DNA from 3 places in the Vibrio algarum genome. Region 3 is predicted to be linked to each of the others. Evidence: riboswitches for the same ligand, from Rfam matches in the RefSeq annotation. Region 3 holds a riboswitch; each other region holds the start of a gene.

Region 1 (2,274 bases), on a different contig from region 3:
AGGGGCTTTGAATGCTGTACCAGCACTACCCGTTAACTTGATATCTTTAGTTGCCTTCCATCCTAGGCCTAGCTGCCAGGTATTATTTACACCATACTCTTCATTATCATCAGACCTTACATTTGCCTCAGCGGAAACAGACTCTCGGTTATAGAAAGCCATTGCATAATACGCAAGATTATCTTGTTTTGTTTTCTCATAAGTTGCTGTCGACTTAGATATGTCATTTTCGTACCAATCTATCCCCCCCAAACGAGTATACTTCACTATGTTGGTAGACATTCTGCCAGTTCAGTACCGTTCTATCTGTTTGAAAAACACCGTCACTACCAGTGTTGTACGTTTCCGATTTATCGCTATTAAACGCAGCAGTTAGATTAGAATACAAACTATCTCCTAAGTATTCTGCACTAGCTGAATAATTAGAAACAACAGCATCTTTTTCCGATGTTTCAGGGTAGTCAAACTCAACATTTCCATCGTGATAAAATACATTCGCTCTTAATCGCCATTCTGTGCTTACATATCCACCAATTTCAGCAATTATATCTTTACTTTTAAAGCCGTCGTCATCGCTTTGAGTAGATTCACTACTTGAAGAAAACCCATCAGACTGTTCGATGTTTCCTGCGAACTTTCCCCATAAATTATTTGAAATCTCACCAGCAAAAGAGACTTTAGCCACTTGGTATTGGTCCGAACCGGCCCCCACAGAGACTTCACTTAGTGATTCACCTTCACGATATTCTGTAATTACATTTATAACGCCACCAACCGCATCTGAACCATATACTGCTGCCCGAGAACCTCTAATATACTCGATACGTTCAATTCCAGTCAGTGGAATCGCGCTAAGGTCTGATGAACCCAGAGTCGCACTGCCCATACGAACGCCATTAACTAATACCAATACATGGTTAGATTCTGATCCGCGTACATAAATACTTTGCGATTGGCCGTAACCTCCATTACTCGAAATCTGTATACCCGGCAACCTTCGTAATACCTCAGCCATAGACTTGGCTTGCATCGCGTCGATTTCTTCTTTAGTAACAACCTCCACAGGCGCTATAGTATTTTGGATTGGCTGTTCAAAACGGTTAGCCGTAACAACAACGGTTTCAATATCAGAAGAAGATTGAGCAAAAGTTAGAGATGGAGCTGAAACTAGCGATGCCACTGCGGCTGCTATAATTGATTTGTTCATTATGAGTCCTATTCGCGTAAATCCTAGCAATTGAAGATTCAATAGCTTGCTGGCAGGTATTCGGACTTAGGAGCATGACCTTAGAATAGATTAATTGGTCGCCTAGCATCTCACTTCCCGCTTATCATAGGATGTAGCAGTGTGTGGTTTTCACCTTAGATGTTCGTTCTCTTTTACCGCTGCGCGTCAGTTCTGGATTTGCACCAGATTCCCATTTAGATGATTTATTGCATAAATCACGACCAGCTCGGGAACTGATAATAATTATCAATATATCTCTTGTCTAGTGGAAATAATTGCGGTTCTACATGAAACTATTTCATATCAGTACTGGACAACGACGCATGATTGAATAAAATCTGCGCTCCTTGTGTAAAGAGAAAGGCATATCTATGGCAAACCCTGAAATAAACTCTAATCGCTACCACGAACAGCTTGAAGAGAAGACGAATCGTCTCAGCCAAATGTTTGCTGAATATGATGTACCTAAGTTAGAAGTTTTTGAGTCTCCTGAACAGAATTATCGTATGAGAGCTGAATTTCGAGTTTGGCATGAAGGCGACGAGCTCTACTACATAATGTTTAATCAAGAAACTCGAGAAAAATATCGAGTTGACCAATTCCCCGCAGCCAGCAAAACCATTAACGACTTAATGCCTCTTCTATTAGAGACGATAAAAGATAATGACACGCTTAGGAGAAAACTATTTCAAGTCGATTTTTTATCTACTTTAAGCGGTGAATTATTAGTTTCTTTGCTATACCACCGTCAGTTGGATGAAAGTTGGACTGAAAAAGCCAAAGCATTAAAAACATTGCTTAATGAGAAAGGCTTCAATCTCAACATAATCGGACGCGCTAGAAAAATGAAAATAGTGCTCGATCGTGATTATGTAATAGAAAGGCTCCGCGTGTACGATAATACCTATATTTATCAACAAGTAGAAAATAGCTTTACTCAACCAAATGGTATAGTTGCACAAAAGATGTTGGAGTGGGCAGTTGATTGTACCAAAGAGAGTGATGGCGATTTATTGGAGCTTTATTGCGGAAATGGTAATTTTTCG
Region 2 (2,274 bases), 110 kb from region 3:
TGATTAACCTCATAGAGCGGCCTATTTACCTGATGTCGATGCCAAAAAATAATCCCGAGCATGAAAGGAATTTGTATCACAAAGAACACTGCGGCAAAAACGACGTATTCTCCATTATTAAATATGTTAATCGCAATCGTGGCGACCAAAGCAAGGTTTCGCACCGGACATTAGGTAGACAGCAACATTGATTGGACCCATTTATAAAAATCAAGTTATTCAATCGTCAATATTCATAATAAAGCGCTACTAGAACTTATCAAATTGTGGACATAGAATATATAACCCACCTAAAGAAGATACATTTCTGCCATGCAGCGGACCATTTAAAAAAGTAGTAAATAAACCAAATTAATAATCTGCTACGTGAGTTAGTTTATTAATAATTGTTTCGAATTTTAAGGCGTTAATATAGGCCAATATTGATTTTAAACAAATAATCGGGGTCTAACTTATGTATGATGATCGTTCCGATAGGTGAGAGTTTATTTTATATACTCTTTAAAAGGGAACCAAGTAGAAGCTTGGGCTGTACCCGCAACTGTAATTGGTGAGTTGATAGCGATAGACCACTGGAGAGATCTGGGAAGGTGCTACTCAATGGAGAACCATAAGCCAGGATACCTGCCTATAGGAACAAGAAAGCAAGCGAGCGGGTGTCTCGACGTTTATTCGTTATTCTCAAAATAACCAATTCTCACGATCCCCCCTCTGCTGCTAATTTAATGTTCAGGTCTTTTTATATATTTGCATTTTTTCAATATATATAAATTATACGACCGATATATATATGCCGGGGAGTGGATATATTATGGTTTTAAGGTTTAAATTTAAGTCAGTGCCAAAAGTGGTACTGCAACTGGTTATTTTAGTGTTAACTAGTTTCTCTTTATCGGCTAATGAAGGACAAGATAAAACCGAAAAATCAGCGATTGTTTTAGCTGCGTTTGGTACAACCTATAATAGCGCCATAGGTGCGTTGATCGATATTAAAACTGAAATGGAAAATGCGTATCCTGATACGCCGGTACGTTTCGCTTTCACCTCAAACTTCATTCGTAAAAAATGGCATTCCAGACAAAATGATCAGGAATACCGACTCGCCCATCCGGAAGTTCCTGAAAATTTCTATCAAGTAAAAAACGTACTTGGCACCATGGCCGATTTTCAAAACGAGGGATACAAGAATATTGTTGTACAGACCACGCTATTAACCCATGGTGAAGAATTTATCGACCTGAGGGCTTATGTCGAGGCGCTGGCTTCTATCAATACGGTTAAAGAGAAATGGAAACCCTTTAATAAGATTGCTCTTGGACGTCCATTAATGGGGACTTGGGGCACGACATTTGAGTACCGTACAGACTTACAAATCCTAGCGGATGCGTTAAAAGCCGATATTGAATTGGCGAAAAAGAACAAAACGGCGTTGGTTTATATGGGGCACGGAAACGACCATTTATCTACCGGACTTTATTATGAGCTTGGCGAACTTCTAAACGAAACCTATCCAGAAGTGAAGAGTTACGTTGGGCTGGTCGAAGGCCACCCAAGTTTCGATACCATTCTAAAAAAGATGAAAGCGGATGGTGTTACGCAAGTCACTGTCAAACCTCTAATGGTGGTTGCAGGCGACCATGCTACCAATGACATGGCAAGTGATGAGGAAGATTCATGGAAAGTGATGCTGACAAACGCGGGAATTAAGGCAACCCCTATTCTTGAAGGGCTGGGAAGCAGCGACGCAATTCAAAAAATATTTCTACGTCACTTGGCTGATGCGGCAGAAGAAGCGGGTATCGAACTCAACTAGTTAGTTTCTATAGGGCGCGAGTTTTCGTGCCCTCAGAAAAAATAAACAATAGGCTTTTAAGTGGAATCAATAAATAGTCAATCGTCAGAAAGTAACGTGCTTATCGATATCAAAGGGCTTTCACGATCGTTTGGAAAAACTAAAGCGGTCGATGACGTTAGTTTTACTATCAATCGAGGGGATATTTGTGCGTTTCTTGGTCCTAATGGCGCAGGAAAAACCACCATCATAAAAATAATGACAGGGCTATTGGAACCTACTTCAGGTGAAATTTTGTATGAAGGTGAGGCGTATAACCCGAACCGTTTAAGCCTAAAAAGAATGATTGGCGTGGTTCCTCAGCACAACAATATAGATAAAGAATTAACATTGCGTGAGAACCTACATGTGCACGGACTTCTGTACAAAATGCGCGGTGAAACGTTAAAAAACGCCATCGATAAAAGCTTGGAATTTGCAGG
Region 3 (2,274 bases):
CAAAAAGATGCCAGCATCGTTTGCGGCATCCTTCAAATGATTAAGGTAGATAATTTGAATTGCTTTTTTGCTACCTAAGCCTTCTAGGACTGCAATAACTTTGATGTTGGCGTTAGAAAGCATGACTTTCCAAGAATCATTTTCATCTCCCGCCATATCATTGGTTGCATGGTCACCTGCAACGACCATTAAAGGTTTTAACGTTACGCTATCGACACCATCTTGCTTCATTTTATTCAGAATAAAGTCAAAGTTAGGATGCCCTTCAACTAGGCCAACATAACTTTTTACTTCTGGATACATGTTGTTAAGTAACTGGTCCAATTCATAGTAAAGACCGGTAGAAAGATGGTCATTACCATGTCCCATATAGACAAGCGCGGTACCGTTTTTCTTTGCAAGCTTGATATCTTCTTGTAATGACTCGGCAAGCCTCTCTAAATCAAACCGATATTCATACTTGTTTCCCCATGTGCCCATAAGAGGCCGGCCCAATGCAATATTGCTGAATGGACGCCACTTCTCTTTTAAAGTTTCTATCGAAGCAAGTGCGCTTACATAATTTTGAAGATCTATATATTCTTCACCGTGTGACAATAGAGTCGTTTGCACAACGATATCTTTGTACCCTTCGTTCTGCAGATCCGCTAACGTGCCAAGTACGTTTTTTACATCATAAAAATCTTCAGGAATTTCGGAGTGCTGTTTTCGGTATTCCATATCATTTTTTCGGGAGTGCCATTTTTTACGGATAATATTAGAAGTAAAGGCAAACCTAACAGGCGTATTGGGGTAGGCTTCTTCGACGGTCTGTTTTATGGCTAATAATGAAACAACAGCCGTGTCGTAGGTAGTGCCAAATGCGGCTAAAACAATAGCGGACTTTTGCTGTTTACTATCAGCACTAGATACCGTAGAAGAGAAACAAATTAATACCGTGAGGAATAACAAAGTCGTATATTTAGCGACTATTTCTGTTAAACATTTTGAAAACTTCATATTCTATTTCCATCTATTTTTTCGATTATATAATCGAGATTGCAAAATATTGGCAATAGAGAGGTGAGTACCAGTTATTTTAGTAATAACTAAATATGCCGAGACACCCGCTCGCATGCAGTTGTATTCCGATAGGCAGGTATCCTGGCTTATGGGTCTATGCTGAATAGCTCCTTCCCAGATTGCTCCAGTGGTTAATTGCTATTAGCTCGCCAATTACAGTTGCGGGTACAGCCCAAGCTTTGACTTGGTTCCCTTTTAAAGAGTGAATTAGTTAACTCTTACCTATTGGAATATATAAATTTTTTATTTAAAAATGATATTTTTTATAACATCTGTTTGCGCCTACCCTTATAGGCTCACAACAGTTAAAGTGCTTGCTTATATAAAGCCATAACTTCTTCTGGGCTTGGTTGCCTTGGGTTCCCTGGAAGACAAGGATCTTGCATCGCTTTATCAATCCAACCATCAAAATCTCTTTCGGTCACACCCAGTTCAGAAAATCCGCTAGGAATACCAACGCGAACCGATAAATTACAAATCAGCTCGATCGCTAGATCTGCAGCTTGTTTATCATTTAAGTCAAAGGTATTACCGCTCATTGCTTCAGCAACTGCACGGAAAGGCTCAGGGCCTGTTTCCGCGTTAAATTTACTCACAACGGGTAATAGAATTGCATTACAAACACCATGAGGTAAGTTATGTGTCGCACCAGGTTGATGGGCCATAGAATGCACCAACCCTAAGCCTGCGCTATTGAATGCCATTCCTGCTAGAAATTGCGCACAAGCTAAGTTATCACGTGCTTCTATATCACTACCGTTATCAACAGCAACTGGCAGCCATTTGGAAATCAATCTAATAGCCTCAAGAGCCGTAGGTTTAGTCAAGGTATGCGCACCTGGTGTTACGTAGGCTTCAATAGCATGAGTTAGAGCATCCATGCCTGTTGCTGCGGTAACATTCGCAGGTAGTCCCGTCATCAAGGTTGGATCATTGACGGCAATATCAGGAATTTGTTTTCCATCAATTATGACCATTTTCACTTTGTTTTCTTCATCAGTAATGACAGAGTTTGACGTCATTTCTGCTGCGGTACCTGCAGTCGTATTGATAGCGATAAAAAAAGCACCGGGGTTAGTTACTTTACCTACACCATTAAATTCACAAATATCACCCTCATTGGAAGCTACAACTCGTATGGCTTTTGCACAATCTACTGGGCTACCGCCACCTACTGCAATGAAACAGTCACACTCTTCTGCTTGGAATTTT

The links. A riboswitch is a leader RNA that binds a small molecule or an ion and turns the genes downstream of it on or off. The one in region 3 is predicted to bind cobalamin.
Region 1: it holds a riboswitch for cobalamin, as region 3 does, so the genes downstream of both, PGX00_RS02835 (TonB-dependent receptor plug domain-containing protein) here and PGX00_RS16975 (sirohydrochlorin cobaltochelatase) in region 3, are expected to answer to the same signal.
Region 2: it holds a riboswitch for cobalamin, as region 3 does, so the genes downstream of both, PGX00_RS16450 (sirohydrochlorin cobaltochelatase) here and PGX00_RS16975 (sirohydrochlorin cobaltochelatase) in region 3, are expected to answer to the same signal.

What each region holds. Positions count from the first base shown of each region.
Region 1 is NZ_JAQLOI010000001.1:554,122-556,395, reverse strand. Features, by position in the region: gene PGX00_RS02840 (TonB-dependent receptor domain-containing protein) at 1-282, opposite strand, end outside; gene PGX00_RS02835 (TonB-dependent receptor plug domain-containing protein) at 224-1,207, opposite strand; cobalamin riboswitch at 1,242-1,469, opposite strand; gene trmA (tRNA (uridine(54)-C5)-methyltransferase TrmA) at 1,600-2,274, shown strand, end outside.
Region 2 is NZ_JAQLOI010000003.1:241,192-243,465, reverse strand. Features, by position in the region: cobalamin riboswitch at 459-646, shown strand; gene PGX00_RS16450 (sirohydrochlorin cobaltochelatase) at 812-1,813, shown strand; gene PGX00_RS16445 (ABC transporter ATP-binding protein) at 1,874-2,274, shown strand, end outside.
Region 3 is NZ_JAQLOI010000003.1:350,790-353,063, forward strand. Features, by position in the region: gene PGX00_RS16975 (sirohydrochlorin cobaltochelatase) at 1-999, opposite strand, end outside; cobalamin riboswitch at 1,117-1,303, opposite strand; gene fucO (lactaldehyde reductase) at 1,368-2,274, opposite strand, start outside.